DNA from 2 places in the Massilia forsythiae genome. Region 1 is predicted to be linked to the other one. Evidence: predicted binding sites of a transcription regulator. Region 1 holds the regulator's gene; the other holds the start of a gene.
The links. The regulator FliA, encoded in region 1, starts transcription of late flagellar genes. The targets are predictions, from matches to a motif close to CTAAAGTTTNNNNNNNNNNNGCCGNTA.

Region 1 (15,556 bases):
TCGTCGCCTTGCTGTGCGGGCTCGGGTGCAGGCAATCGGTCGATTCCGGAACGGCGCCGGCGCGGCAGGCGCCCGGCGCATCGCCGTGCGGCGGCAGCGGCGGCGCACGGCAGTGTGAACGAGAGGATTACTTTGCGAAACGTTTATTATCTTACAGCATCTTTACATGATATCAATTTGCCACAGCTTGTGTTCGGATTTCGCTATCGTGCGGCGGATTTGTTGTGGCATTGCAGCGCCAGCGCATTCCGCCAGCACATTCCATTGTGCCTTTGCAAAGCCAGCAATTCCGCCTTCCTCTACAAGAAAAGCTCCCTTCTTTTTCTTTGGAGCGAACATGGACTGGAAACGCATTCCGATGCTGGCGCTCGTGGGCGCGGCATGTGCCGGCGCGGCATCTGCGGTCGCGGCGTCCTCGGCGCCGGCGGCCGGCGTCACGGTGACGGTGACGCCGGAGCGCCCGAGCCTGGCCCGCAGCGACGCGGTGATGGTGACGGTCACCATCACCAACACCTCGAACGCCACCGCCTGGCTGCTGGCATGGCAGACCCCGTTCGGCGCGCCCGAGGCGCCGCTGTTCGAGATCACGCGCGACGGCCAGCAGGTGCCCTACCTCGGGCGCCAGGTCAAGCGCGCGGCGCCGCGGGCGGGCGACTTCATCGCGCTGGCGCCGGGCGCTTCGCGCAGCGCGCGGGTGGAACTGTCGGCGCTGTACCGCATGAACGTGACCGGCGCCTACAGCATCCGCTACCGCGGCGGCGCGCCGCTGTCGTACGCCGCGCCGGACGCGGCGCGGCTGCTGCCGCAGGCCGGCCGGGACGCGGCGTCAGCGCCGCCGGCCTCGGTATGGATCGACGGCCGCCTGCCGCGCGGCCTGGCGGAGCCCGGCGCAGCGCCGCCGGATGCGCAATCCAGGCCGGCCTCCGACGCGTCGTCGTCCCCGGCGCCGGACGCCGGCGCGCCCGGCAGCGCCGACGCCCTCTCCTACAGCCGCTGCTCGAACCCGCAGCAGGAAACCATCGCCCAGGCCGCACAGGCGGCGCTGGCGATGTCCACCGATGCCGAAGCCTATACGCGGCGCAGAGCGCTGGGACCGCGCTACACGACCTGGTTCGGCGCCGTCGACGCCGAGCGCGCCGCCATCGTGTCGCGCCATTTCATCGCCATCAAGGATGCCTTCGCCACCAAGCCGGTGACGGTCGACTGCGGCTGCAACGAGGATTACTACGCCTACGTTTACCCGAACCAGCCGTACAAGATCTACGTCTGCAACGCATTCTGGAGCGCGCCGCTCACCGGCACCGACTCCAAGGGCGGCACGCTGGTGCACGAAATGAGCCACTTCACGGTAGTGGCGGGCACCAACGACTGGGTCTACGGGCAGCAGGCGGCGCGGGCGCTGGCGGTCAGCAATCCGGAGCGCGCGATCGACAACGCCGATTCGCACGAATACTTCGGCGAAAACACACCGCCACAACCGTAGGGTGGATGTGGCCGGCGAGGCGGGTTCCCCGTCCACGCGTTCATGCGACGCCCGATTTGCCACAAATTCGGCGCCGGCCGAACGCGTGGACGGCGGCGCCGCCGCGGTGATTCAAGCGGCGGCGGTACAGCCGTCCACCCTACGGTCCGGGCGGCGCCGTATGGCTGAACACCACCGGCGCCGCCTCGATGGCGCGCGTGGCATCCAGCTGGCGCACGTCCGGCAGCGCGCCGCCCTCGTAGCGGATTTCGTAGGAATGCTGGCCCGGCTTGAAGTCGTACGCATCGGTGATGTCGATGGTGTGCGTGTGGGCCGAGTGCGGCGCCAGCTCGACGAAGTCGGCCGCCGTCATCGGTCCGCGCTTGACCCAGGGGCCGGTGTAGGCGACCTCGGCGCCGCCCGGGTGTTCGCGCAGGTCGAACAGGCGGCCGGTGAGCGCCTGGTCGGCGGCGACGCTGCGCGGCAGCCAGGCGCGGCGCTCGCTCAGGTTCTCGGCGCGGAAGGTGACCAGCACCTTGTCGTGTTTGGCATCGACGCTCAGGCTCGCGTGCACGTTCATCGTTTCGGCTCCATTCTCTGTTCCATGCGCGCCGCCGGTACCCGGCAAGATGCATAGCAGGGTGCATGGCAACAACAGACGCAGCAAAGCGGCGCGCGGCATGATCGGTCTTCGCATGATCGAAGCTCCTGTCGGGTTGGAACGATTGTGCACGGGGCGGCGGCAAATGCCAAGGTGCGCACGCGTGCGGGCGGCTATCTCATCCGCCGCCGGCCAGGATGGTGACCGCCACGCGCCGGTTGCGCGCCCTGCCCTCGGGCGTATCGTTGGGCGCCGCCGGCACGTTGGCGCCGCGTCCCACCGCCGCCAGGCGGCGCTCGGCCACGCCGTTCTCGATGAACAGCCGCACCACGCTGCTGGCGCGCACCGCCGACAGTTCCCAGTTCGACGGGAACAGCGGGTTGCGGATCGGCGTGTCGTCGGTATGCCCCTCGACCTCGATCGCGTGCGGATCGTCCCTGAGCAGCTGGGCCACCGCGCCCAGCGTCTCGCGCGCATTGCCGGCCAGGACCGCGGCGCCCTCGTCGAACAGCACGCTGGCATTGATCTCGACCGTCACCCCGCGCGCGTTCTGGGTCACGCGCACCTTGCCGCCGTTGACCAGCGGCGCCAGCGAAGCGTTCAATTTGCGCGCCAGCAGCGCCAGGCGCTCGCGGTCGCGCTTGGCGGCTTCGGCGCGGCGGTGGGCGATGATGTTCGACAGCGGCAGCGCCTCGACCTCGACCTGCGTGTTGGATTTAAGCGCCGCGCCGCGTCCGCCGAAAGCGTCGCCCAGCGCTTCCGACAGCACCGTGTACTTGCCGATGTTGACCACCGAAATCGCATACATCACCACGAAAAAGGCGAACAGCAGCGTGATGAAGTCGGCGTACGAGATCAGCCAGCGCTCGTGGTGTTCGGTGTCTTCCTGGAAGGGTTTGCGGCGCGCCATGGTGTCAACCGGTTCTCAATGCTGCGCCAGCAGGCAGGCGACCCGTTCCTCGATCACGCGGGTGTAGTCGCCGGTGGCGATGTCGTGGAACACGTCGACGAGGATCTCGTACTGGGCCACGCGCTCGGCGACGATGCCCTTGATCTTGTTACCGACCGGGTAGAAGAACAGGTTCGCCAGCCCCACGCCATACACCGTCGAGACGAAGGCGACCGCGATGCCGGCGCCCAGGCGCGACGGATCGCTCAGGTTTTCCATCACGTGGATCAGGCCCAGCACCGCGCCCAGGATACCGACCGTGGGCGCGTAGCCGGCCGCCGCTTCCCAGATGCGCGCGGCCTGGCGCTCGCGGAATTCATAGCCGTTGATCTCGGTTTCCAGCAGGCTGCGCAGCTTGTCGGGGTGGATGCCGTCCACCACCAGGCGCAAGCCCTTCTGGACGAAGGGGTCGGCCTTGGCCAGGTATTGTTCCAGCGACAGCAGGCCGTCGCGCCGCGCCGACAGGCTCCACAGGTGGATCTCGCGCGCCAGCTGGGCGCGCCGGTCCGGCGGCGGCACGAACACCCAGCGCAGCATGCGCAGGCCGCGCACGAAAGCTTGGCGCTTGGTCTGCAGCAGCACGGCGCCGAAGGTGCCGACCACCACGATCGCGAACGCGGCCGGCTGGACCAGCGAGGAAAACTTGCCGCCGTCGAGCGTGTGGCCGACGACGATGCCGGCCAGCGCCAGCGCCAGCCCGAGCAGGCTGGTCAGGTCCATGCGCGTTCCTTCAGCCAGGCGCGCAGGCGCGCCACCGCCTGCGTATGCAGCTGCGAGACGCGCGATTCGGACACGCCCATGACCGCGCCGATCTCCTTCAGGTTCAGCTCTTCCTCGTAATACAGGCCCATCAGCATCTTCTCGCGCGGCGGCAGGGCGTCGATGGCGTCGATGACGGACTGGCGGAAATCGGTGTCGAGCAGGCTTTTCAACGGATCGTCGTCGTCCACCGCATAGCGGTCGAGGAAGCCGTCGCTGCCCTCCTCGCCGTCGTGGAAATCCTCGTAGTACACCAGCTGGTGGCCGCCGGACTCGCCCAGCAGTTCCTGGTAGTCGGCCAGCGACAGCTTGAGCGATTTCGCCACTTCCGATTCGCTCGGCGGGCGGCCCAGCTGCTGCTGCAGGGCGTTCATCGCGGCTTCCACCTTGCGCATGTTCTGGCGCGTCGAGCGCGGCATCCAGTCGTTGTTGCGCAGTTCGTCGAGCATGGCGCCGCGGATGCGCAGCACCGCATAGGTCTCGAACTGGGCGCCCTGGTTTTCCTCGTAGCGGTTGATGGCGTCGAGCAAGCCCATCATGCCGGCCTGCACCAGGTCATCCACCTCGACCGACGGCGGCAGCTTCGCCTTCATGTGGTGGGCGAGACGCTTCACCAGCGGCATGTGCGCCGTCAGCAAAGAATTCTTGTCCGCTTTCCCTTTGGCCGTGTACATGGTGTCGCCCGGTTTTCCGCTCGCTGATCTGACTCGTTATGGATGAATTCACGCCGCCCGGCCGTGCTGCACGCCCCCGTGCGCAAAGCGTCCCGCCAGGCGCCGGAACGCCACAGAGGCGCCGGCCAGCGGGAAGGCGTCGACCACGGCGCGTCCCAGGCTCGCAGCGCGCTGCAGGTATTCGTCAGCCGGCACCGAGCCCATGGAACTCAGCGTTACTGCAAGGTAACGTGTTGCCGCAGATGACATATTATCGTATACCACCTTCGCCTCGGCCTCGGTAGCGCCGGTGACAAGGATACCGAACGGGCGCCGGCCCAGGTGTTGCGACAAGCGCTTGACCAGCGCATAAGCGTTGGTGATCGACATGGCGCTGGTCGACACCTGCACCACGATCTCGGAGGCGGCCATGGCCGGCACCGGAAAGCCGCCGTCGGGCGAGAATTCGCCGTCGACGATGACGATGCTGCCGGCAGCCTGCTTGACCAGCACGTCGAAGGTGTTGGCCAGACGGCGCGCATCGTCCGGGTGATACGCGGAGGCGACGGTATTCATGTTCACCACGGAAAACCCCTGCGGCGCCGGGTGGATCACCTGGTTCAGCGCGCATTCCTGGCGCGCCACCTGCAGCAGGCCGGGACCGCGATCGACACCCAGGCGGCGCGCCACGCCGTAGCCGCGCTCGCAGGCGTCGACGATCAGCACGTCGTTGCCGGACTGCGCCAGCGAGGCGCCCAGGTTGACCAGCATGGCGCCCTTGTCGTCCTCGAGTGTGGCGGAAAGAAAAGAAACGATGCGCGGCTTGGGGCCGGCCAGCATGCGGCGCAGGCCCTCGGCCTGGTCGAAGTCGAAACTAGCCAACGTATACCTCGCGCAGCGAACGGTCGTTGTTCAGGTTGCCCAGGCCGGCCATCATCAGCGGCAGGTCGGCATCGGAAAACTGGGCGGCGGCGTCGCGCTTGCCGCGGAAGGCGCGGTCGACCAGCATGGCGCGGTCGGCCAGATGCAGGTCTTCCGGCACGCGCTGGCCGTTCGAGATGTAGTGCAGGTTCAGCTTCTGGCGGATGATCACGTCCAGCACGTTGCCGATCGACGCCGCCTCGTCCATCTTGGTCATGATGCAGCCGGCCAGGCCGCTGCCCTGGTAGGCGCGCACCACTTCGTTGAGGGTCTCGTTGGTGGCGGTGGCGTTCAGGCACAGCAGGCGCTTGACGTCGGCGCCGCTGCCGGCCAGCATCGCCACCTGCTCGGTGACCATCTGGTCGCGCTGCGACATGCCGATGGTGTCGATCAGCACGGTGTGCTTGTTGCGCAGTTCCTTCAGGGCGATGCGCAGGTCGGCCTCGTCCTTCACCGAGTGCACCATCACGCCCAGGATCTTGCCGTAGATGCGCAGCTGCTCGTGGCCGCCGATACGGTAGGCGTCGGTGGTGATCAGGGCCAGCTTGTCGGCGCCGTGGCGCATCACGCAGCGCGCCGCCAGCTTGGCGGTGGTGGTGGTCTTGCCGACGCCGGTCGGGCCGACCAGCGCGAACACGCCGCCGCGGTCCAGGATCGCATCCTCGTCGGCCATCGTGACCAGGTTGCGCGCCAGCACGGTCTTGACCCAGCGCATCGACTCGGCCGCATCCTTACCGGCCGGCATCTTGTCGATCAGGTAGCGCGCCAGGCTGGCCGAAAAACCGGCCGCCAGCATCTCGCGCAGCACGCCTGCCTTGTGCGGCTCGCGCTGCTGGGTGCCGCTCCAGGACAATTCGGCCAGCTGCGACTCCATCATGCCGCGCATGGCGCGCAGTTCGCTCATCATGCCGTTCATCTCGGCGGCGGCGGCGTTGGCGGCCGATTCTTTCGCCTGGGCGATGGCGGCCGACATCATGGCGGTCATTGCGGCCATGTCGAAGGCCGGCGCTTCCGGTGCCGGCGCGCGGCGCTCGGCGTAGGTGTGCGGCGCCGGCGCCGCGGCCGGCAGGTCGTCCAGGCCGAGGAAAGCGTTCGACGGATTCAGCGGGTGACGCGCCGGCGCCGCGGCCGGGGCGTCGAAGGAACGCATCGCCGGGGCGGAGGACGTATCGAAGGAGCGCATGGCCGGGGCCGCCGGCGCTTCCTGGAACGCGCGCGGTGCCGGGGCGGCCGGCGCGGCCGGCACGTCGGCGTGCACGTTCAGTTGCGGACGCGGCGCATCCATCTCGGACGCCATCGACGGCGATGCCAGCGAAGCGACATCGTCGTTGTCCAGCGCCAGGATCTCGACCACGCCATCCACCGGGCGGTTCGACAGGATGACCGCGTCCGGGCCCAGGGCCTCGCGCACTTTGCGCAAGGCCTCGCGGGAAGTAGGCGCTGTAAATTTCTTCACGTTCATCATCGGTCTCCGCTCTGGGCAGGTAATCAGCTATCGGTCGCAATCGGTACTGCAGGGCGCATGCATGCCCCATTCATGAGTAAGATTATTGACGATGCTGTGCGGAAACAATCGAGGGAAAAGGCGGGGGAAATGGGCTTATTTCGTTACGGCAAGGATTTGCGAAAGAAATCTGCCGCTCATGCGTAAATGGGCGGCAAACGCCGCCCATCGGATGTGTACTGCCGGCCCGATCTTATACGCCGACCAGGCTGGTCACCCGGATCGTCTTGCTTTCCGGGATCTCCGAATGCGACAGCACCTTCAGTTGCGGCAAGGCGCGGCGCAGGAAACGCGACAGCAAGGTGCGCAGCGGTCCCGGCACCAGCAGCACGGGCGTCAGGCCCATCGCTTCCTGCTGCTGGGTGGCATTCGCCGCCTGCTGGACGATGGTATCGGCCAGTCCCGGCTCGATGCCGGTGCCGTCGCCGCCGGCGTTCAGGGCCTGCACCAGCAATCGCTCCAGGCGATTGTCCAGCGTCATCACCGAGAGTTCGTTGGTGCCCGGGAACAGTTGCTGGACGATGGCGCGCCCCAGCGCCACGCGCACCAGCGCGGTCAGGTCGTTCGGGTCGGCAGTACCGGCGTGTTCGGACAGCGTCTCGATGACGGTGCGCATGTCGCGGATGTGCACGCCCTCGGTCAGCAGGTTCTGCAGCACCTTCTGCAGCGTCGACAGCGACACCACCTTCGGCACCAGGTCCTCGACCAGCTTGGGCGATTCCTTGGCCAGGTGATCCAGCAGCGCCTGTACTTCCATGCGGCCCAGCAGTTCCGACGCGTGGGTCGTGATCAGGTGGTTCAGGTGGGTGGCGATCACGGTGCCGGCATCGACCACGGTGTAGCCCATGCTCTGCGCCTCTTCCTTCAGGCCGGCGTCGATCCAGATCGCCGGCAGGCCGAAGGCCGGATCGGTGGTCACCAGGCCCGGCAGCGTGCCGCTGGCCATGCCCGGGTTGATCGCCAGGAACTGGCCGTTCATCGCCTCGCCGCTGCCGACTTCCACGCCTTTCAGGGTAATGCGATAAGCCGCCGGCTTGAGTTCCAGGTTGTCGCGGATGTGCACCGGCGGCGCCAGGAAGCCGACTTCCTGCGCAAACTTCTTGCGGATGCCCTTGATGCGCTTCAGCAGTTCGCCGTTCTGCCCCTTGTCGACCAGCGGGATCAGGCGGTAGCCGACTTCCAGGCCGAGGGTATCGACCGGCATCACGTCTTGCCAGCTGGCTTCTTCCTGCTCGGCCGGCGCGGCGCCGCCGGCGGCGCCCGCGGCGCCGGCCGCGCCTGCCGCCCCGCCCTGCCCCGCGGCGGCGGCATTGCCCGCCAATTCTTCCGGCGGTGCGTTCTTGCGTTTCTTTTCGATCAGGTAGCCGGCGCCGAACAGCGTGCTGCCCAGCAGCAGGAACACCAGATTCGGCATGCCCGGGATCAGGCCCATGCCGCCGATGATGCCGCCGGTGATGTACAGCACCATCGGCTTGGCGAACAGCTGGCCGACCACCTGCGAGCCGACGTCCTTTTCGCTGGCCACGCGCGAGACCACCATACCGGCCGCGATCGAGATGATCAGCGAGGGAATCTGCGCCACCAGGCCGTCGCCGATGGCCAGCAGCGTGTAGTTGGTGACGGCATCGCCGAACGCCATGTCGTGCTGGACCATGCCGACGATCAGGCCGCCGATCACGTTGATGACGGTGACCAGGATGCCGGCGACGGCGTCGCCGTGCACATACTTCGAGGCGCCGTCCATGGCGCCGTAGAATTCCGCTTCCTGCCCGACTTCGGCGCGGCGCTTCTTGGCTTCCGCTTCGCCGATCAGGCCGGCGTTCAGGTCGGCGTCGATCGCCATCTGCTTGCCCGGCATCGCATCCAGCGCGAAGCGCGCGCCGACCTCGGCGATACGGCCCGCGCCCTTGGTGACGACGGTGAAGTTGATGATGGTGAGGATGATGAACACCACCAGGCCGACCGTGTAGTTGCCACCGATCAGGAAGTGGCCGAAGGCTTCGATCACCTTGCCGGCGGCGGCGCCGCCGGTGTGGCCATGGGTCAGCACCACGCGCGTGGAAGCCACGTTCAGCGCCAGGCGCAGCATGGTGGTCACCAGCAGCACCGCCGGAAAGGCCATGAAGTCGAGCGGCTTGACCGTGTACAGCGCGGTCAGCAGCACGATCACGGACAGCGCGATGTTAAAACTGAAGAACAGGTCGAGGGCGAATGCCGGCAGCGGCAGGATCATCATCGCCAGCAGCAGGATGATCAGGATCGGCGCCGCCAACTGGTTGCCGCCGCGGCTGGCCAGTCCATTCATCCATGCCGGCAGTTTGAAACCGTTCATTCGTGTCCCGTCGTTCAGTATTGGTCATCGGTGCGGACAAGCCGATGGCTTGCCCATAACCAACATTATTACTGATGCCTGACGGAAACCATTTGGCGAGGAGACGCGAAAAACCAGCCTATTTCCACCGCCGGCGCACGGCGGCGCCGCTTCATTACAACTCGTCTGCCCCCGTATCCGCCCCCGCCTGCGTACCCGGCGCCTTGTAGGCCGGGTCGAACGGGTCCATCTCCGGCGGCACCGGCAGCCTGGTCGGGCGATCCGGATACTGCTGGCGGCTGTCCTTGGCGTAGGCGCGCAGCTGGTAGACGTAGGCCAGCACTTCGGCCACCGCCGAGTACAGCCGTTCCGGGATCTCGTCGTCGATGTCGGTGTGCTTGTACAGCGCACGCGCCAGCGCCGGCGCTTCCAGCAGCGCCACCTTGTTCTCTTTTGCGATCTCGCGGATCTTCGCGGCCACCTCGTCGGTGCCCTTGGCGACCACGCGCGGCGCGCCGCGCTGGCCGTCGGCGTACTTCAGCGCCACCGCGAAGTGGGTCGGGTTGGTCACGACAACATCCGCGGTGGGCACGTTGGCCATCATGCGCTTGCGCGCCATCTCGCGCTGCAGCTGGCGGATCTTGCCCTTGATCTGCGGGTTGCCGTCCGATTCCTTGGATTCCTGGATGACTTCCTGGCGCGTCATCTTGAGTTTATCCGCGTAATGCCAGATCTGGTACGGCCCGTCCAGGATGGCGATGGCGCCCAGCGACCCGACCATGGTCAGGAAGGACTTGGCCAGGATGCTGGCCAGGTGCGGCGCGGCGGTGCCGAAGGGTTCCAGCGCCAGGCCGAGCACGGCGTCCTTCTGGCTCATCACCACGTACCAGGCCACGGCGCCCACCAGCAGCGTCTTGGCGACCGCCTTCAGCAGCTCGACCAGGGCGTTGGTCGACACCATGTTGCCCAGGCCGCGCATCGGATTGAGCTTGCCGAAGTTGGGCAGGAAGGACTTGGCGCTGAAGTTCCACCCGCCGATCACCAGCGGCGACGCCAGCATCACCAGCATGACCATGGCCGCCAGCGGCAGGCACGCCAGGATGACGCCGGCGACGTCGGCGGTGACGCGTTCCATCAGCAGCGCAGGGTTATGGATCTGCTCGCGGTCGAGCGACAGCCCGCCCTGCAGCACCGACGACAGCTTGGCGACCAGGCCGCCGCCCATCATCCACAGGCCGGCGCCGGCCGTCATCAGCACGGTGAAGGTGGCCACTTCGCGCGAGCGCGGGATGTCGCCGTTCTTGCGCGCCTGGTCGAGGCGCCGCTGTGACGCCGGTTCGGTCTTTTCTGCGTTGCTGGCTTCCGCCATCCTGTGCTCCAAGTTCAGGTCAGGATGGAATTATTCCCGATATTGCCGCACGGCTAGAACGAGAACAGCATCGGAAACCGGTGGTTAATTACCCACGGTGGCAGATTTCGTTAGAAAACGTGAGTTTGTCTGTAACCTTTTACGATAAACTCTTAACTTGCGGACAAGTGGAAAATTATTCACACTTTTCGTGGGAGTTGCCGGACTGGCAGGCCTATTGTGAACTGAAGCAACATTGCCTTGCTATAATGACGCAGCAAGGCACTATTGCTGAAGCCGTCCCCTAATCGAATTTATAAGGATTTGAATATGAAGAAAATTCTCGTTACCGGCGCCATCCTGAGCATGCTGTCGGCACAAGTGTTCGCACAAGAAGCCGCGACCGCAACCGCTGCGCAAACCGCTGACGCGGCTGCCGCTGGCCAGGCTGCCGGCGCTGCCGGTACCGGCGCAGCTGCCGGCACCACCGGTGGTTTCTTCGGCGGCACCGCCATCGCCGGCCTGTCGACCGGCGCTGCCGTGGCCATCGGCGTTGCCGTGGCTGCCGTCGCCGTCGCCGCTTCGGACAGCGACTCGACCACCAACCACTCGACCACCTCGCACCGTTAATCACGGGGAGCGCCCAGGCGCTCCGGCGATATGAATATGAAAACGGCCGCTTGCGCGGCCGTTTTTTTACGCCTGCGCGGCGACCCGCTCCAGGCAAGCCCGGCACAAGGCTTCCGCATCGGCCTGGGTCGAGGCTTCCGCATAGCAGCGCAGTTCCGGCGCATTGCCGGACGGACGCAGGTGGACGATGTCGCCGTTGGCGAAGGTCGCGCGCAAGCCGTCGGTGGTGTCGATGTTGGCGAGTTCGCCTGATTGCGGCGCCAGCAGGCCGGCGGCCAGCGCCCCATCCTGCGCCAGGCGTGCCACCAACTGGCGGCTCGATTCGGTGGCGAACTCCTGCAGGCGGTCGCTGGCGGTGAAGCGCGGCGGCAGCGCGCGCGTCACTTCGGACACGCGGCAACCGCGCTCGCGCGCCAGTCCCAGCACGGCGACGATGGGCAGCACCGCGTCGCGCGTCGGCAAGGCCTTCAGGGTCGCGCCGTTGCGGGCGATGTCGCTGCCGAGCAGGAAACCGCCGTTCGCTTCGTAGCCGGCCACCACGGCGCCCTGGCCGTGGGTTGCCGCAAGCTGCTCCATGCCGGCGATGACGTAGGGCGAGCCGATGCGCGTGCGCAGCACTTCCTTGAAACTGCCGCAACGTTCCACGGCAGTATTGCTGCTCACCGGCGTCACGACAAAATCGGCACCCAGGTACTGGCCGCACAGGATGCCGACGATGTCGCCGCGCAGCCATGTGCCGCGCTCGTCGCCGATCAGCGGGCGGTCGGCATCGCCGTCGGTCGACACGATGGCGTCGAAGCTGTGTTCCTGTGCCCACTGCGCGGCGCGTTCGATGTCCTCGGCGCGCACGGCTTCGGTATCGATCGGGACGAACTGGTCGGTGCGCCCCAGCGGCAGCACGCTGGCGCCGAGCGCTTCCAGGATCGTGTGCAGGATGTCGCGCGCCACGCTCGAATGCTCGTAGACGGCGATGCGCAGGCCGGCCAGCGCATCGGCGCCGAACACGTCCAGGTAGCGCTGCACGTAGGCGTTGGCCGGCTCGTCGCTGGCGGGCGGCAGCGGGGCCGCGGCGATCGCCGCCGGCAGCTGGACGCCGGCGTCGAGCATGGCCTGCTCGTCCGCCTTCGAGATTTCGCCGTCGGCACGGTAGAACTTGATGCCGTTGCGGTCGAATGGAATATGGCTGCCGGTCACCACGATGGCGGGCGCGCCCTGCACCGCGGCATAGTAGGCGATCGCGGGCGTCGGCAGCGCGCCGACGAACAGGACCCGCTTGCCGGCGTCGCGCACGGCCTGGGCGCAGGCGGCGGCGATGGCGGGGCTGCTCGGGCGCAGGTCGTGGCCGAGGACGACCGTATCGGCGGCGCCGGCAACGGCGCGCAGGAAGGCCTGGGCATAGGCGTAGCACACGTCGTCGCGCATGCTGGCGACGAGGCCGCGGGCGCCGCTGGTGCCGAACTGGACACCGGATTGGGTAACGATCTGGCGAAGATTGGTCATGGACATCGAAGTTTTCAGGTGAGGTTATTCGTAGGTTTCCGCATTCGCGAACAGGCTGCCTTCGGCATCCTTCCTGGCCAGTTGCGGCGCCTCCTGGATCGGCCAGGCCACGTTGAGCTGAGGATCATCCCAGCGCAGGCTGCGTTCGAACTCGGGGTACCAGTAATCGGTGGTTTTATAAAGGAACTCGGCCGATTCGCTCAGCACCACGAAGCCATGGGCGAAGCCCGGCGGCACCCACAACTGCTTGTGGTTGTCGGCGCTCAGGATCTCTCCGACCCAGCGCCCGAAGGTGGGCGACGTGCGGCGCATGTCGACGGCGACATCGAACACCTCCCCTTGCACCACGCGCACCAGCTTGCCCTGCGGATTTTGAATCTGGTAGTGCAGGCCGCGCAGCACGCCCTTGGCCGACTTGCTGTGATTGTCCTGCACGAACGCCACATCCAGGCCGGTCGCTTCGCGGAAATCGCGGGCATTGAAGCTTTCGAAGAAAAAGCCGCGTGCATCGCCGAACACCTTGGGCGACAGCACCAGCACCTCGGGAATGGCGGTAGGGGTAACGGTAAAAGGCATGTAGGTGCTTATTTCAACAGGTTCAACAGATAACGGCCATAGCCATTCTTCGACAAGGGCGATGCCAGCTTCTGCAACGCCGCACCATCGATCCACCCTTGCCGGTACGCGATCTCTTCGGGGCAGGATACCTGCAGGCCCTGGCGCTTCTGCAGCGTGGCGATGAAGCTCGCCGCCTCCAGCAGGCTGTCGTGGGTGCCGGTATCGAGCCAGGCAAACCCGCGCCCCATGATCTCGACGTTCAGTTCGCCGCGTTCCAGGTAGCACTGGTTGACGTCGGTGATCTCGAGCTCGCCGCGCGCGGAGGGCTTGATGTCGGCGGCGATGCCGCACACGTTGTTGTCATAGAAGTACAGTCCGGTCACGGCATACGGCGACTTCGGCGCCGCCGGCTTTTCCTCGATGCTGACCGCGCGCTGCCGGGCGTCGAACTCCACCACGCCATAGCGCTCCGGATCGTGCACGTGGTAGGCGAACACGGTCGCGCCATCGCTGCGCTCGTTGGCGCTCTGCAGCTGCTTGACCAGGTCGTGGCCATAGAAAATGTTGTCGCCCAATACCAGCGCGCTGGGGTCGTTGCCGATGAAGTCGCGCCCGATGATGAAGGCCTGCGCCAGCCCGTCCGGCGTCGGCTGCACCGCGTACTGGATGTTCATGCCCCACTGGCTGCCGTCGCCGAGCAGTTCGGCGAAACGCGGCGTGTCCTGCGGCGTGCTGATGACGAGCACGTCGCGGATGCCGCTCAGCATCAGCGTGCTGAGCGGGTAATAGATCATCGGCTTGTCGTACACCGGCATCAACTGCTTGCTGACTGCCTGCGTCACCGGATACAGCCGGGTGCCGGAACCACCGGCCAGGATGATGCCCTTGCGTTTGGAATCGGCCATCGTCGTCTTTCTAGAAAATTTGCTGCAGGACCTGGCGCACACCCTCCTGCCAGGAAGGAAGCCGCAAGCCGAAGGTATCGCGGAAGCGGCCGGTGTCCAGGCGCGAATTCGCGGGCCGCTTGGCCGGGGTCGGATATTGCGCAGTGCTCAGGGGCGCGACGGCATCCGGACCTGCCTTCAAGGGCTTGCCTGCCGCCTGCGCTTCGGCCAGCACGAAGCGCGCATACTCGCACCAGGACGTCTCGCCCGCCGCGGTCACGTGGTAGGTCCCGTACGGAAAACCGTCCGCGCCTTCGCGCACGTGCTGGCGCACCAGATGCGCGGTGAGGTCGGCCAGCAACGCGGCCGAGGTCGGCGCGCCGAACTGGTCGGCGACCACGCTCAGCTGCTCGCGTTCGCCTGCCAGGCGCAGCATGGTCTTGGCAAAATTGCCGCCGTGTGCGCCCACGACCCAGCTGGTACGCAGGATCAGGTGGCGCGGATTGACCGCCGCCAGGGCCTGCTCGCCGGCGTACTTGGTGCTGCCGTAGACGCTCTGCGGACCGGGGCGGTCGTCTTCCGTGTAGCTGCCGTCCTTGGCGCCGTCGAAGACGTAGTCGGTCGAGTAGTGAACGACCAGCGCGCCCAGGCGCGCGGCTTCCTCGCCCAGGATGCCCGGCGCCCGCGCATTCACCGCGAACGCGGTGTCGCGCTCGGCTTCGGCCTTGTCGACGGCCGTGTAGGCGGCCGGATTGACGATCACGTCCGGCGCCACCCGGCGCACCAGCGCGCGGATGGCATCGGCATCGCCCAGGTCGCAATCGGCCTGGTCGATGGCCACCACTTCACCCAGCACGGACAAGGCGCGGCACAGCTCGAAGCCGACTTGCCCGTTTTTTCCGGTCACGAGGATTTTCACGATTCAGGCTCCGTATTGCTTGCCGACCCACTCGCGGTAGGCGCCGCTGGTCACGTTGTGCGCCCAGGCCTGATTATCCAGGTACCAGCGCACGGTCTTGCGGATGCCGGTCTCGAAGGTCTCGGCCGGCTTCCAGCCGAGTTCGCGCTCCAGCCTGGTGGCGTCGATGGCGTAGCGGCGGTCGTGGCCGGGACGGTCGGTGACGAAGGTGATCTGCGTCCTGTACGACTGGCCGTCCGCGCGTGGGCTGAGGTCGTCCAGGATGTCGCACAGCGTGCCGACGACTTCCAGGTTGGCCTTTTCGTTCCAGCCGCCGACGTTGTAGACCTCGCCGACCGTGCCCGCTTCCAGCACGCGGCGGATCGCGGAACAATGGTCCTTGACGTACAGCCAGTCGCGGATCTGCTGGCCGTCGCCGTAGATCGGCAGCGGCTTGCCGCCCAGCGCATTCTGGATGCACAGCGGGATCAGCTTTTCCGGGAAGTGATACGGACCGTAATTGTTGGAGCAATTGGTCGTCAATACCGGCAAGCCATAGGTGTGGTGGTAAGCGCGCA
Region 2 (15,556 bases), 250 kb from region 1:
TGCTGCGAATAGCCCCCGTCCACGCCGAGCGTGTGCAGTTCCATCAGCTCGCGCGCATAGTTTTCGTTGACCCCGCGCGCCGACGATTGCGCGTTGTCGAGGTAGACCAGCATCGCCGGATGGGTGGCGGTGGCGCCCAGCAGGTTGCGGAAGGAACCCAGCGCGTACGGGCGGATGGCGTCGCGCTCGTAGCTGGCGACCAATGCGCGGTCGATGTCCTTGCCGGCGAAGACATTGAAATGGTTGTACCAGAAGTCGACCATGACTTCTTCCAGCTGGCGCGGGCTGTCGATGGCGCGCAGCAGCCGGGCCTCGGCTTCCTGGCGCGTCGCCTGCGCCTGGCGGCGGCGGCGCTGTTCCTTGGCCTCCGATCCTTCGTTGCGGGCTTCCTTGCGCAGTTCCAGGAATTCGCCCAGCGCCGCGCCGGCGCCGCGGTTGACGCTGTCGAGCGCCTCCAGGCGCGCCGTCAGCGCCGGCGGCAGCGGGATCGCTTCCGGATGCAGCTGCTCGTCGATCCAGCGCGCCACGCCCATGCGCTCGACGCGCTCGACGTCGCCGGGGCGCGGGCCGAACGCCAGACGGTTCAGCACGTGCACTGCCTGCTGCTCTTGCGTCAGCGGCGCGTTCGAGGGCGCGGGCGCCTTGCTGGCCGCAGCCTCGGACACCGGCGCAGCGGTGGACGACGCGGTGGACGACGCGGGCGCCGCCGCCAGTGCCGCCGGCAGCACCAGGGCGACACGCAGGCCGGCCTGCAGAAAGAACGGGATACGTCGATGCATGGTTGCGCTCCATTGTGGAGGATTCCCGACATTTAACGCCCAAGCGCCGCGTTTGCATACGGCCCTCGCGTGAAATCGGTAAGGAGTTGTAACAACGTGGCTTGGTTGCCACATAGCAACGGAATGCGGCTGTCCCGCTCAATGTTGCTTTGCGGTACGCTGCGGTTTGTTACACTATGGCGGTTAACCACCAGCGCACGTCAGCTATCATGAACCGGTTGGCCGTCCATGTCACCGCTCCTGCCGTGTCCGCCTCACACGCCGCCGGCGTCCCGGTCCGCGCTGCCGCACTCTTCCGGAATACCATTTCCCACTGCCCATGATTTCATCCCTTTACTGTCCCGTCCTGCGACTCGCCTTGCCGCTGCTGCTGGCAGCGTGCGCCGGCCTGGCCGGCGCCGCCGAGCAGAAGGCCGGGCCGGCCAGGCCGGCCCTGAGCGTCACCACGGCGCGTCCGGAAAGCGCGCGCCTGCCGCTGCGCCTGGCCGCCAACGGCAACGTCGCCGCTTGGCAGGAAGCCGTGATCGGCAGCGAATCGAACGGCCTGCGCCTGAAGTACGTGCTGGTCAACGTCGGCGACATCGTCAAGAAGGGGCAACTGCTGGCCGCGTTCGACGCCGCCACCGTGGAAGCCGACCTGGCGCAAGCCCAGGCCGCGCTGCAGGAAGCCGAGGCCAACGCCACCGCGGCGGCGGCCGACGCCGAACGCGCGCGCGCCCTGCAAAGCTCGGGCGCCCTGAGCCAGCAGCAGATCACCCAGTACATGACGGCCGAGCGCACCGCCCAGGCGCGCGTGGCTTCCGCGCGCGCCAGCGTCACCCAGCAGCGCCTGCGCCTGAAATACACGCAGGTGCTGGCGCCGGACAGCGGCATCGTCTCGGCGCGCACCGCCACCGTCGGCGCCGTGGCCGGGGTCGGCACGGAACTGTTCCGCATGATCCGCCAGGGCCGCCTGGAATGGCGCGCCGAAGTCACCGCCGCCGAGCTGGCGCGCATCAAACCGAAGGCCAAGGTCGCTGTCAAGACCGCCGGCGGCACCATCGTCGAGGGCAAGGTGCGCATGGTGGCGCCGACGGTCGACCAGCAGAGCCGCGTGGCGCTGGTCTACGTCGACCTGCTACCGTCCTTGAAAGCCGATGCACCGCTCAAGGCCGGCATGTTCGCCAGCGGCCAGTTCGAGCTGGGCGAGTCGGCGGCGCTGACCGTGCCGCAGCAGGCGGTGGCAGTGCGCGACGGCTTTCCCTACGTGTTCCGCCTGAACCGCGACAGCCGCGTCAGCCAGGTCAAGGTGACGACCGGACGCCGCGTGGGCGAACGGGTCGAGGTGCTGGGCGGGCTGGCGCCGGCCGACCTGGTCGTCATCAGCGGCGCCGGCTTCCTCAACGATGGCGACCTGGTACGCAACGTGGCCGCCGCGCCGGCGCCGGCGGCGCTGGCCGAAGCGCCGGCCGGACGCGTGCGCTGAGGAATTTGCGATGAATTTTTCCGCGCTCTCGATCCGCAACCCGATTCCCGCGATCATGCTGTTCGCCCTGCTGACCCTGGCCGGCCTACTGGCCTTCAAGGGCAACAAGGTGCAGGATTTCCCGGACATCGAACTGCCGATCGTCACCGTCACCGCCACCCTCGACGGCGCCGCCCCGGCCCAGCTGGAAACCGAGGTGGCGCGCAAGATCGAGGACTCGGTCGCCACGCTGCAGGGCGTCAAGAACATCTATACCAAGGTGCTGGACGGCGTGGCCAACGTCACCGTCGAATTCGTGCTGGAGCGCGATTTGTCCGACGCCGTCAACGACGTGCGCGACGCCGTCTCGCGCGTGCGCGCCGATTTGCCCGCCGAGATGCGCGACCCGGCCGTGACCAAGACCATCACCGCCGGGCGCGTGGTGCTCACCTACAGCGCGCAGGCCAAGGACATCGGCGGCAAGCCGGCGCTGGATGCGCCCGACCTGAGCTGGTACGTCGACAATGCCGTCGCCAAGCGCCTGCTCAGCGTGCCGGGCGTGGGCGCGGTCAAGCGCGTGGGCGGCGTCTACCGCGAGGTGCGCGTGGAGCTGAACGACGAACGCATGGCGGCGCTGCGCGTATCCGCGCTGGACGTGTCGCGCCAGCTGCGCAACGTGCAGCGCGAAGAACCGGGCGGACGCGGCGACGTCAGCGGCGCCGAGCAGTCGGTGCGCACGCTGGCGACCGTGCAGACGGCCGCCGCGCTGGCCGACATGGACATCCCGCTGGGCGACGGCCGCCATGTGAAACTGTATGAGATCGCCAGCGTGTCCGACACCGTGGCCGAACCGCGCTCGGTGGCCGAGCAGGACGGCAAGCCGGTGGTCGGCTTCGAGATCTTCCGCACCCGCGGCGCCGGCGAGATGGACGTGGCCAGGGGCGTGCGCGCCGCGGTCGCCGAGCTGCAGCAAAAGCACGCCAACGTGGCGCTGCGCGAGGTGATCGACAATGCCGAACCGGTGGCCGACAACTTCGACGCCTCGATGGAAATGCTGTACGAAGGCGCGGTGCTGGCCGTGCTGGTGGTGTGGTGGTTCCTGCGCGACTGGCGCGCCACGCTGGTGGCCGCCGCCGCCCTGCCCTTGTCGGTGATCCCGGCCTTCCTCGGCCAGTACCTGTTCGGCTACACGCTCAACATGGTGACGTTATTGTCGCTGGCGCTGGTGGTGGGCGTGCTGGTGGACGACGCCATCGTCGAAATCGAGAACATCTCGCGTCACCTCCAAATGGGCAAATCGCCGATGCAGGCGGCGCTGGAAGCGGCCGACGAGATCGGCATGGCGGTGATCGCCACCACCTTTTCGCTGGTGGCGGTGTTCCTGCCGACCGCCTTCATGAGCGGCATCCCGGGTAAATTCTTCAAGCAGTTCGGCTGGACCGCGGTGCTGGCGATCCTGGCTTCGCTGCTGGTGGCGCGCCTGTTGACGCCGATGATGGCGGCCTACTTTTTAAAACCGGCCACGCACCGCGAGCAGCCGGACGGCGCCGTGATGCGGCGCTACATGCGCACCATGCGCTGGTGCCTGCGCCATCGCGGCCTGACGATGCTGGCCGCCGCCGTCTTCTTCGTCGGCTCGATCTCGCTGGTGCCGCTACTGCCGACCGGCTTCGTGCCGGCCTCGGACCGCTCGCAGACCCAGATCAACGTCGAGCTGCCGCCAGGCTCGACGCTGGCACAAACGCGCGCCACCGCCGAGCGGGTGCGCCTGGCGGCGATGAGCGTGCCCAACGTGAAAAGCGTGTTCAGCTCGATCGGCGGCGGCTCCAGCGGCGACCTGTTCGCGCCGGGCGCTGCGGCCGAGGCGCGGCGCGCGGTGCTGACCTTGACCACCACCCGGCGCGGCGAGCGCAAGGAATCGCTGCCGGCGATCGAATCGGCGCTGCGCGCGAAGCTGGCGGACATCCCCGGCGCCCGTTTCGCGGTCGGCCCGCCCGATTCCGGCGTCAAGATGCAACTGGTGCTGCGCAGCGAGGATGCGCTGGCCTTGAACGCCGCCGCGCGCCAGGCCGAGCGCGAACTGCGCACGCTGCACGGCGTCGGCAACGTCAGTTCCAGCGCCTCGCTGGTGCGTCCGGAAATCATCGTGCGCCCGGATTTCGCACGCGCGGCCGACCTGGGCGTGACCGCGGCCAGCATCGGCGAAACGGTGCGCGTGGCCACCGCCGGCGACTACGACCAGGTGCTGGCCAAGATGAACGTGTCCGAGCGCCAGGTGCCGATCCGGGTCAAGTTGCCGGACGCGGTGCGCGCCGACCTGGACGCCATCGGCCGCCTGACGGTGCCGGGCAAGAACGGTCCGGTGCTGCTCGCCAACGTCGCCGACATCACGATGGAAAGCGGCCCGGCCCAGATCGACCGCCTGAACCGCAGCCGCAACGTGACCATGGATGTGGAACTCAACGGCCGCTCGCTGGGCGAAGTGAACGCCGAGGCGCGCGCCCTGCCCGCCTTCAAGAACCTGCCTGCTTCCGTGCAGATCGCGGAACTGGGCGACGCCCAGGAAATGCAGGCGCTATTCGCCAGCTTCGGCCTGGCCATGCTGATCGGCGTGCTGTGCATCTACGGCGTGCTGGTGCTGCTGTTCACCGACTTCCTGCAGCCGGTGACGATCTTGGCGGCGCTGCCGCTGTCGATCGGCGGCGCCTTCGTGGCGCTCCTGGTGACGCACAGCGCACTGTCGATGCCGACCATGATCGGCCTGATCATGCTGATGGGGATCGTGACCAAGAACTCGATCCTGCTGGTCGACTACGCGATCCTGGCGAGAAAGGCCGGCATGAACCGCTTCGACGCGCTGGTCGACGCCTGCCACAAGCGCTCGCGCCCGATCGTGATGACCACCATCGCCATGGGCGCCGGCATGCTGCCGCTGGCGCTGGGCCTGTCCGGCGACCCGAGTTTCCGCGCGCCGATGGCGATCGCGGTGATCGGCGGCCTGATCACGTCGACTCTGTTGAGCCTGTTGGTGGTGCCGGCAGTGTTCACCTATGTCGACGACGTCGAGCATTGGCTCGGCCGGATGGGCGGGAAGATGCGCAGGCAGCCGCGCAGGCAGGCCGTGCCGGAGGAAAGCGCGGTGAAGTGAGGCAGTGACGCGCCGGTGCCGAAGGTGGGCGCCGACGTTGCAGTATCGCCAGGCAGACAGCCCGTAAACGTCGTCCCCGCGCAGGCGGGGACCCATACGCGGCTTCCAAAGTCGTATTCCTGAAAACGCTACCGCTCGTTCGACCTAGCGAATTCTGGTAGTCAGTATGGGTCCCCGCCTGCGCGGGGACGACGCCTTGGATATCAGGCCAGTTGCATCCGCGGCTTTGGCGGCTGCTGTGCAGGCAAGGTCCGCGTCACCGTTTCGGCACCCGCCTGCGCACCTTCCACCTTGAACACCGCCACCATGCGCGCCAGCCGGTCGGCCTGCTCCTGCAGGCTGCCCGCCGCGCCGGCGGCTTCCTCCACCAGCGCGGCGTTCTGCTGCGTCACCGCATCCATGTCGGTGACGGCCCCGTTGATCTGGGTGATGCCGGCTTCCTGCTCATGGCTGGCGCTGCTGATCTCGGCCATGATGTCGCTCACCCGCTGCACGCTGTCCACCACCTGCGCCATGGTGCCGCCGGCCTGGCCGACCAGTTGCGAGCCCAGTCCCACCTTGCCGACCGAGTCATCGATCAGCGCCTTGACTTCCTTGGCGGCAGAGGCCGAGCGCTGCGCCAGGGCGCGCACCTCGGTCGCCACCACGGCGAAGCCGCGGCCCTGCTCGCCGGCGCGCGCCGCCTCGACCGCGGCGTTCAGCGCCAGGATATTGGTCTGGAAGGCGATGCCGTCGATGACGGCGATGATCTCGACGATCTTGCGCGAGGCGGCGTCGATGTCGCCCATGGTGCGCACCACCTGCGCCACCACGTCGCCGCCCTGGCGCGCCACGGCGGTGGCGCTGGCGGCCAGCTGGTTGGCCTGGCGCGCGTTCTCGGCATTCTGGCGCACGGTGGCGGTCATCTGTTCCATCGACGACGCGGTCTCCTCGAGCGCGCCGGCCTGCTGCTCGGTACGCGCCGACAGTTCCAGGTTGCCGGTGGCGATCTCGCGCGCCGCGGTCGCGATCTCGCCGCTGCCGGTGCGCACCTCGGCCACCACCTTGCACAGCGAGGCGTTCATCTCGTGCAGCGCGCGCATCATCTGGGCCGCCTCGTCGCTGCCCGCCACCTCGATGCGGCTGGTCAGGTCGCCGCCGGCGACGGTGCGCGCCACCTCGACCGCGCGTCCGAGCGGGCGCACCACCGAACGCGTGATCACCAGCGCCGCGGCGGCCGCCAGCAGCACCGCCAGCGTGGCGGCGCCGCCGATCACGCGCACGGCGGTGGCGTGCACGGCGTCCGCTTCCCCGGCCAGCTTGTCGAAGCGGTCCTGCTGGAAGTCGACTTGCTTGCGCATGCTCTGCGCAAAGGTCTGCAGCGACGCATACATCTTGCCGAACGCGAGCGCGTTGGCTTCTTCGACCTTGCCTTCCGCAACCAGGGCGCGCACCCGGGTCATCTCGTCCAGGTAGATGTCGCGCTGCTGCTTGGATTCCACCATCAACGCCTTGCCGGCCGGCGTCACCAACAAGGGCTCCAGGCTGATCAATGCCTTGTTGATGCCATCGACGTTGATCGCCAGGCGCTCGTTGGCTTCTGCGCGCGCCGCCGCATCGTTGGCCGCGACCAGCTGGCCCACCCGGCCCATGCTGCCACGGATATTGTCCAGCGCCAGGTTGGCCAGGCGCACGCGCGGCCACACGCCCTTGGCCAGGTCGGTGGTGCCGTCGTGCAGACGACCCAGCGAATTCAGCGCGACGCCGGCCAGCGCCGCGATCAGGACGACCAGCAAGCCAAAGCCGAGGCGCAGCCGGTTGGCGATGTTCAGATTCAGGAGATTCATATCGATGCGGGAAAAGGGACATGCGCATGCCCACTCACCTTGCGGCGCAAGGCAGTCGGCATGCGCAAAAATTGCCGGAAATGCGCGAAGGGGTCCGGGGCGGCGTGGTCGAGGCTGCAAAGCCCGTCCGCCCACAGACTAGCCGACTAATTTATGCAAGGCAATTTTTCGACGATCGAACGTGTATATGCCGCAACTTGGCAAATCCACCAGGCCAGCCGCGCTCACGCCAGCAACTTGACGTCCAGGCTGCGCTCGACCAGCCAGGCCAGCGCCAGCAGTACGATCAGGCACGAGCCCGCGCCCAGCACGCCGCGCCGGTACAGCACCGTGTTGCGCGCCAAAAAGGCCAGCGGCAGGAACAGCAGCACGATCGCCAGCTGGCCGAGTTCGACGCCGACGTTGAAGCCGACCAGCGACAGCAGCAGCGCCGAGCGCGGCAGGCCGAGGTCGAGCAGCACGCTGGCGAAGCCGAAGCCGTGGATCAGGCCGAAGGCAAAGGCGACCAGCGCGCGCCGGCCGTGGAACAGCGGCCACACGTTGTTGAGCGCGGCCAGCGCCACCGAGGCGGCGATGGCCGATTCCACCACGCGCGACGGCAGCGCCACCACGCCCAGCGCGGCCAGCGTCAGCGTGATCGAATGCGCCAGCGTGAAGGCGGTCACGATCTTCAGTACGTCGAGCGCGGCGGCGCGGAAGGTGCTGCGCCCTTCCCAGCGGCGGTCGCGGTACACCAGCACCGCCGGCAACAGCAGCGACAGCAGGAACAGGATGTGGTCGAAGCCGATCCAGATGTGCCAGACGCCATGGCGCACGTAGTCGCCGAACTGGCGCCAGGCGGAAGCGTCGGCCACGCGCAGCGACTGGTGCGCGCTGTCGGGCGCGAAGATCGCGGTCGAGGCCTGCGCGCCGTGGCGCAGCTGCAGCAGCCCCTTGTGCTGGGGATCGATGTCGAACAGCAGGCGGTAATCGACGTCCAGCGTGGTCACGGGGGCGCCGCAGTCGGCGCGCAGGCGCAGCACCGCATAGGCGCCGTCGCTGTGGTCGTCGAGCAGCTGTTCGGTGACGCGCAGCGGACAGGCGGCGCCGCCGTTGGCCAGTTTCAGGCGCGCCAGCGCATACGCGGCGATGGCCTCGTGGCGCGCCTTCACCTCGTTCCAGGTCAGCTCGCCGTTGCCGTCCTGGTCCAGGCCGATGGCCATGTCGAGGTCGCGCAAGGCGATGTCCCACTGGCCGTCGATGCGGCCCTGCTGCGCCTGGCCCTGGCGCACGTCCAGGGTCAGGTAGCTGTCGCTCGATTTATGGGCCTGGGCCGGCGCCGCCAGCAACAGTGCCGCGGCCAGCAGGCACAGGCCCTGCAGGCAGGTGTGCACGCTGCGTTGCGCCCTGCTGCGCATCGACCCCATCCGCTTCATCCATCCCCTCATCTTGTCTTCCGTATGTTGGTTCATTTTTTTAATGTGGGCGGCGCGCCGCTCGGACGGATCAGGCGGCCTTCAGGCGCGCCGCGGTGGCGGCCACGCGGCGGTCTTCGATGCGCGAGCTGCGCAGCCAGTCGCGCACCAGGCGCGCCGCTTCCGCATCGCCGCTGGCGAGCGCGCAATCGGCCAGGATGCGCAGGTCGGCCGGCTCCTTCTGCACCTGCCAGTTGGCCTTGGCCAGGCGCACGGCGGCGGCCGGGTCGCGCCGCAGCGCCAGCTCGAAGCGCGCCTGCTCGCGCTGGTGCACGGTATCGCGGCGCAGCATGGCGGCGTCGAAGCGCGCGCGCAAGGCATCCGTGGCTTCCTTCGCTTCGGGCGCGCCGGTGGCCTGCAGCGCCAGCGCATAGCGCAGCAGCAGCGCGTCGACGCGGGTCTTGTCCTTCAACAGGCGCACCACCTCGGGCGCGCGATCGTGGTCGAGCAGGAAATCGGCGTAGGCGCCCAGCAGGTAGCTGTCCGGCTCGTCCGCCTTCATGGCCTGGCGGAAGTGGGCCTCGGCCCGGGCATCGTCACCGCTGCGCGCCGCCATCTCGGCCAGCTGGGTATCGACCCAGACCGCGACGTCGGCCGTCGCCGGCGGATGGCTGGCGCGCGCCTCGACCAGCTGGCGGTAGCTGGCGGCAGCCTGGCCGCCGACGCTGCCCACGCCGGACAGGCAGGTCTGCACTACCAGCGCCGGCGCGCGCGAATACAGGCGCATGCAGCTGGCGCGCGCCGCGGCCAGGTTGCCGGTCACCAGTTGCACGGTGGCGCGCGTGATCCAGGCCTGCACGTTGTTGCTGTCGCGCTTGACGGCCAGGTCGAGGTCGGTGAGCGCGGCCGGAAATTGATGGGTGCTCTGGCGCAGGGTGGCGCGCAGCACCAGCACCGGGTCGGGCGGCGCCGGCTGGGTCCACCAGGGCGCCAGCGCCGCCTGGGCATAGCCGAGATAGCGCGGGTCGCCCTCGATGCGCGCCTGCTCGATGTAGCGCTGCGCCAGCGCGCCGGCCAGGCGCAGGTCGTTCGGACTGGCGGCCAGCTCGGTGCGCAGGCGGCGCAGTTCGCGCTGGACCGGGTCGGCGCGGCTGGGCAGGCGTTCGACGACCTGGTTGCCGTCGACGGGAATGTGGGGGGCGGCGAAGACGCTCCCCGGGATAAGCCCCAGCAGCAAGGCCAGGATGGAGGCACGTGGCATGCCGTCTCCGGAAATCGTGGTGTTGTTACGCGGAATTTTATTCTAAAAGGCAAATGCGCCGCAGCGCATCCCGGTGCCGTGGAGGCCACCGGAATGCGCCGCGGCGCATCGCTGCCGACCGGAGGTCAGCTGCCGGACACCGCCTGCGGCTCGGTGTTTTCCGGCGTGGTGGCGGTCACGCCATCGGTCGATGCCGGCTCGGCGGTGTCGCTGCTGGTCGAGATCAGCTGCGTCACGTAGGCGATGAAGGCGTCGACCGTCGACACCGGCGGCGTCGGCGTGGTCGGGGTCGGCGTGGTCGGGTTATCGTGATGATGGTGGCCGCCGCAGCCCGCCATCAGCGCGGCCGCCGCCACCAGGGCCGCGGCCGCCAGCGAGCGGCCGCGCAGCGCTTGAAGCTTGGTCATGATCGTCTCCTCGCTTCTTACTGGTTACCCGGAAGCGGCGTGTTCAGGTACGGGAACGCCGCCTTGAAGTCGGTCGCGCTCTTGCGCACGCCGTCCGTCAGCTTGAGTCCGCCGGCCGGCGCATCGGCCGGCTTGCAGCCCACGCCCAGTGCATCGCTGGTGCCGGTCAGCACGCACAATGCGCCCATCGCCACGCGCAGCGAGACGTCGACCACGTCGTCGCCCGGACGGCGGCCGTTCGGGAAGCCGGCATTGTCACCGCCCGCCACGCCCAGCGGATTCTGCGATGCCTGCGCGGTCGGCGCGATGCTGGTGTTCAGGCGCAGCATTTCGGAAGCGACCACGTTCTTCGGCTGGTTGACGCCGGGGATGCCCTTCAGGAAGGCGGTCACCAGGTCGGTACGCGGGAAGTTGGTCGGCGCCTTGGCGGACGGGAACAGGGTCTCGACCACGGCCGGCAGCACCGGGTTGGTGACGTAGTCCAGGAACTGGGCGTCATCCTTCGGCTTGGAGGCGTTGAAGCGGTCCTTGTCGTCCACGCCGATGATGACCTCGTTCACCAGCGGCATGCCCAGGCGCGACACCTGGCTCCAGGCGCCGCCTTCCTTGACGGCGTTGTTGATGCCGGAGGCCGGCGCCGGGTTGATCACGCGGCCCTGGCGCATGCTGGCGGTGGCGTAGCCGCCGATGACCGGCTCGCCGTTGGCGGTCAGGCAGGCGATCGGCACTTCCATGGCGATCGAGCTGATGTTCTTGCCTTCCAGGTCGTTCTTGTTGCCGGCCGATTCGGCGCCCAGCGGGTTCAGGTTGAACAGGTCGAAAATCTTGCCGACGGCGATGTAGAACGGTTCCTTGCGCTGGCCGACGAACACGCGACCGGTGCCGCAGCCGGGGATATTGATGTCGTAGATGTGCTGGTTGGCGTAGGTTTCGTAGCCGGTGGCGCTGCCGAAGGTCTTGTCGCCGACGTTGTCGATCGGCTTGTCGAATTCGGTGGCGCCGCTGGTGGCGGCCAGGCGGGTGCGGGTGCCGGTGCGGCGGTCGCCCTTGACCATGTCCACGGTATAGGTTTCGCGCACGTTCAGCGAAGCCGGATTCACGCCGCTGATGGTCGACGAGTACATCAGCGGGATCAGGACCTGCTTGCCGCCGATGTTCAGCGCGGTGCGCTTGGAGGTGCTCTTGAAGCGCAGCTGGAAAGTGATGTCTTCCTTGGCGTCGCCGTTGTTGTCGATGTGGATCTCGTACAGCGCGTTCGGGTCGAACTGGTAGAAGTTCGGGCCACCCTGCGGATCCTGGAACGGGATGAAGTCGGCGATCAGCGTCACGTAGTCCTGGCGGCCGGACGCGTAGCTGCGGAACATGTAGAAGTCGGTGCCGTCCACCTTCGGCGCATTGGTGAGGAACGGCGCCTCGCGGTGGCTGGAGGCGCTGGCCGGCGCCATGGCCGACATCATCGCGGCACCGGCGAGCAGTGCTGCCACTGGGGTGAGCTTGAGTTTACTACGAACCATTTTCCCTCTCCTTTTCATTGATATTATGGTTACCAAGTTCGGTAACAAAATTATCCAATAGCCAAGCGTGCGCACGATTGGAAAATGAAAATATTTGAAGATTCTGAGCAAAACACGACAAACGATAACCTTCCTCGCAAATCGCATCATCTACCTGGGAAATTTGCGCGATCGCTTCGGAGGCGCAATAAAAAAGCCGGCATGGAGCCGGCGTCGAGAGATGCGGATCGATTCGTACGACGCTTTGCATCGTCAGGATCGATCCCTATCCACATCGATCCACGCGCGGTGCGACCCGGCGCGGACGATATTTGCGCGAATTAATAGTCGCGGCTGCGGCCACCCGTCAGCTTGGCCAGGATGTAGCCTGCTGCGGCTGCGATCGCCACGGCGGTAGCCGGTTTCTGGCGCACGTATTCGCGCGTTGCTTCGGCCCACTGGCCGGCAGCGTCGGTCAGTTGCTGCTGGCGCTCGCCCAGGCCGGTGCCGGCACCGCTCAGCAGGCCCTGGATCTTATCCACGCCGGCGTGGGCGCGGTCGGCCAGGCGCTCGACGGCCGGCTGCACGCTGTTCAGCACGCGCTCGACGGCCGGCTTGGCGGCGTCGGCTGCCTTGTCGATCGACTGGTGCAGGTCATCGGCCTTGTCCGACACCTTGGCGTCGATGTTCTTGCCGAGGTTTTGTGCGGCATCCTTGGCCTGGTCGCCGATATCCTTGGCGGCATCCTTGGCTTGTGCGCCGATGTCCTTGGCAGCATCCTTGGCCTGGCCGGCGATGTCCTTGGCCTGGTCGCCGGCATCCTTAGCGGCATCCTTCACCTGGCCGCCGATGTCCTTGGCCGCATCCTTGGCCTGGTTGCCGATGTCCTTGGCTTGTGCGCCGGCATCCTTGGCAGCGTCCTTGGCCTGGCCACCGATGTCCTTGGCGGCATCCTTGGCCTGGTTGCCGATGTCCTTCAGGTCACCGCCGGTGCCCGAGCCGGTGGCTGCGGCGCTCTGGCTGTTGCCCGAGGCCGAGGCGCCGGCGTTGCCGACGCTGCTGGTGCCCAGCGCGCCGGTGCCCGAGGTGGTGGCGCCGCCGGTGCTGGAACCGATCGAGCTGATCGAACCGGTCGACTGGTCCTTGCCCTGGTTCGGCTGGTTGCTCTTGTTCAGGCTGCCTGCGGCGCCGATGTTCGAGCCCTGGTTGCCGATGTTCGAACCCTGGTTACCGATGTTGCTGCCTTTTGCTTCGTTCGACTTTTGATTATCCATGATGAATTCCTCGTAAAAATAAGATCAACGCGTAGTAGACCGAAACTCGACCGTCACCACATTCTTCCTGCATTTCCCTCGAAACAAAACGAAGGCACAAGAGTGAACTGCGCTACATCAACGGAACCAAATGAACAGACTCTCGAGTCAAGACATTCGATCATTGACCATGAACTCGTTCAAAAGTTCCTTGGGTAGTGGTTCCCCTGGCATTTCGCTGTTGTGCCGCAGCGCCCGTTTTGAGGCGCTTTTCATTTTGCGACGTCACGATAAGAAAAATATAACTTTTTGCCGAGGGCTACTGTGCGGTGCATAACAGAGCCATGGGTTCTGGCGATGGAGCGGGGAGAATGGAGGATCGGCACAGCCACCGGCACCGGAAGTCGACGAGGAGACGGAATGCAAAAAGGGCCATCCTGACGGATGACCCTTTTCACTTGTACTGGTGCCGCTGACCGGAATCGAACTGGTGACCTTCGCATTACGAATGCGCTGCTCTACCGACTGAGCTACAGCGGCGAAACCTGGCTTGCCAAACAGGTTAGCTTGGCAAGGTGGCGTATTCTAGCAAACAACCTTGCGAACTTGCTAGTGTGGCTCGGCATTTTTGTACATCGATGGCATGACAGGCAGGAGAATCGTGCGCCTACGCCGTTGTATGCCACGTCAGCTTGGGTCCCCGCCTGCGCGGGGAAGACGCGTTTCTGCCGTCGAAGTTCGTCCGGCAGCCGTTCTGCGCTCGTTCACTCTGCGTGATAGCCCGTCACGCGCTCCACCTCGCTCTTCGAACCCAGGAATACCGGTACGCGCTGATGCAGCTTGGCGGGCGGGATGTCGAGGATGCGGCCCTTGCCGTCGGTGGCGGCGCCGCCGGCCTGCTCGACGATCATCGCCATCGGATTCGCTTCGTACATCAGGCGCAGCTTGCCCGGCTGGCTGGGGTCGCGCGCGTCGGCCGGGTACATGAAGATGCCGCCGCGGTTCAGGATGCGGTGCACGTCGGCCACCATCGAGGCGATCCAGCGCATGTTGAAATCTTTTGCACGCGGACCGGTCTTGCCCTCCAACATTTCCGCGATATAGCGCTGCACCGGCGGGTACCAATGGCGCTGGTTCGACATGTTGATCGAGAATTCCTTGGTCTCTTCCGGAATGCGCATGCCCTTCTGGGTCAGCACCCAGGAACCCATCTCGCGGTCCAGCGTGAAGCAATTCACGCCGTTGCCGGTCGTCAGCACCAGCATGGTCTGCGGGCCGTACACGGCGTAGCCGGCGGCCACCTGCTGGCTGCCAGGCTGCATGAAGTCCTGCTCGGTCGGCTGGCTCATGCCTTCCGGCGCCTTCAGCACCGAGAAGATGGTGCCGATCGAGACGTTGACGTCGATGTTCGACGAGCCGTCCAGCGGATCGAACAGCAGCATGTATTCGCCCATCGGATAACGGTTCGGGATCGGGTGGATCGATTCCATCTCTTCCGACGCCATGGCCGCCAGGTGGCCGCCCCATTCGTTGGCTTCCAGCAGGATCTCGTTGGAGATCACGTCGAGCTTCTTCTGCACTTCGCCCTGGATGTTCTCGGTATCCGCGCTGCCCAGGATGTCGCCGAGGGCGCCCTTGCCTACCGAATGGCTGATGGTCTTGCAGGCGCGCGCCACGACCTCGATCAGGAGGCGCAGCGAGGCCGGGATGTTGTCGTGGAGGCGCTGCTCTTCGACCAGGTATTGCGTGAGGCTGATGCGTTTCATGGTTGCTTTCGGGTTTGTTTAAATTGTTGCGGCGGGCATAAGACGAATGTCAGGCCAGCGCCTTGCCGACGACTTCGCGCACGTCGTTCGACAGCGTGGCCCGGCCCGCCACCTGCTGCAGCGCCTTTTTCATGTGCTTCTGCAGGGCCGGGGCGTAACGGCGCCAGCGGTCCATGGCGCGCGCCAGGCGGCTGGCGACTTGCGGATTCAATGCGTCGAGCGCGATCACCGATTCCGCCCAGAACGCGTAGCCGCTGCCGTCCGGCGCGTGGAAGCCGACCGGGTTGGCGCCGCAAAAGGTAGACACCAGGCTGCGCGCGCGGTTCGGGTTGCGCAGCGTGAAGGCCGGATGCGTCATCAATGCGCGCACGGCAGCCACGTCGGTGGTCGGCGCCGACGCCTGCATGGCGAACCACTTGTCGACCACCAGCGCTTCGCCCTGGAATTCGTCGTAGAAGCGCCGCAGGGCGTCGTCGGCATGGGCGGCGGCGTCCGCCACCGCGCTGCTGGCGCGCGCATGCACCAGCGCGCCCAATGCCGCCACGCGGTCGGTCATGTTGCCGGCCTCGTCGAACTGGCGCCGCGCCAGGGCGATGGCTGCCTCGTCCGGTGCAGCGCACAGGTAGGCCAGGCACAGGTTCTTCAGGGCGCGGCGGCCGATCGATTCGGCGTCCGGGCTGTATTCGCCGGGCGTCTGGCTGGCGTCGTATTGCGCCCGCAGCTCGCTGCGCAGGCGCGCGCCGATATCGGCGCGCACGAACTGGCGCGCCATGTGGATCGCCATC

Region 2: a site for FliA is predicted at 13,145-13,171, ahead of HH212_RS12490 (YtxH domain-containing protein). Genes of this name have one in related genera too.

The regions. Positions count from the first base shown of each region.
Region 1 covers NZ_CP051685.1:3,139,987-3,155,542, reverse strand. Annotated here, with positions in the region: gene HH212_RS13515 (hypothetical protein) at 163-339, opposite strand; gene HH212_RS13510 (M35 family metalloendopeptidase) at 338-1,483, shown strand; gene HH212_RS13505 (hypothetical protein) at 1,623-2,042, opposite strand; gene motD (flagellar motor protein MotD) at 2,242-2,973, opposite strand; gene HH212_RS13495 (flagellar motor protein) at 2,989-3,732, opposite strand; gene HH212_RS13490 (RNA polymerase sigma factor FliA) at 3,723-4,445, opposite strand; gene HH212_RS13485 (MinD/ParA family ATP-binding protein) at 4,494-5,306, opposite strand; gene flhF (flagellar biosynthesis GTPase FlhF) at 5,299-6,807, opposite strand; gene flhA (flagellar biosynthesis protein FlhA) at 7,043-9,181, opposite strand; gene flhB (flagellar biosynthesis protein FlhB) at 9,336-10,529, opposite strand; gene HH212_RS13465 (hypothetical protein) at 10,839-11,138, shown strand; gene HH212_RS13460 (phosphomannomutase) at 11,205-12,638, opposite strand; gene rfbC (dTDP-4-dehydrorhamnose 3,5-epimerase) at 12,663-13,214, opposite strand; gene rfbA (glucose-1-phosphate thymidylyltransferase RfbA) at 13,223-14,101, opposite strand; gene rfbD (dTDP-4-dehydrorhamnose reductase) at 14,112-15,002, opposite strand; gene rfbB (dTDP-glucose 4,6-dehydratase) at 15,003-15,556, opposite strand, start outside.
Region 2 covers NZ_CP051685.1:2,893,177-2,908,732, reverse strand. Annotated here, with positions in the region: gene HH212_RS12530 (DUF1800 domain-containing protein) at 1-779, opposite strand, end outside; gene HH212_RS12525 (efflux RND transporter periplasmic adaptor subunit) at 1,099-2,244, shown strand; gene HH212_RS12520 (efflux RND transporter permease subunit) at 2,255-5,371, shown strand; gene HH212_RS12515 (methyl-accepting chemotaxis protein) at 5,575-7,197, opposite strand; gene HH212_RS12510 (HupE/UreJ family protein) at 7,422-8,594, opposite strand; gene HH212_RS12505 (hypothetical protein) at 8,683-9,852, opposite strand; gene HH212_RS12500 (hypothetical protein) at 9,978-10,259, opposite strand; gene HH212_RS12495 (DUF4331 domain-containing protein) at 10,277-11,773, opposite strand; gene HH212_RS12490 (YtxH domain-containing protein) at 12,094-13,026, opposite strand; tRNA gene HH212_RS12485 (tRNA-Thr) at 13,470-13,545, opposite strand; gene HH212_RS12480 (class 1 fructose-bisphosphatase) at 13,770-14,771, opposite strand; gene pepN (aminopeptidase N) at 14,821-15,556, opposite strand, start outside.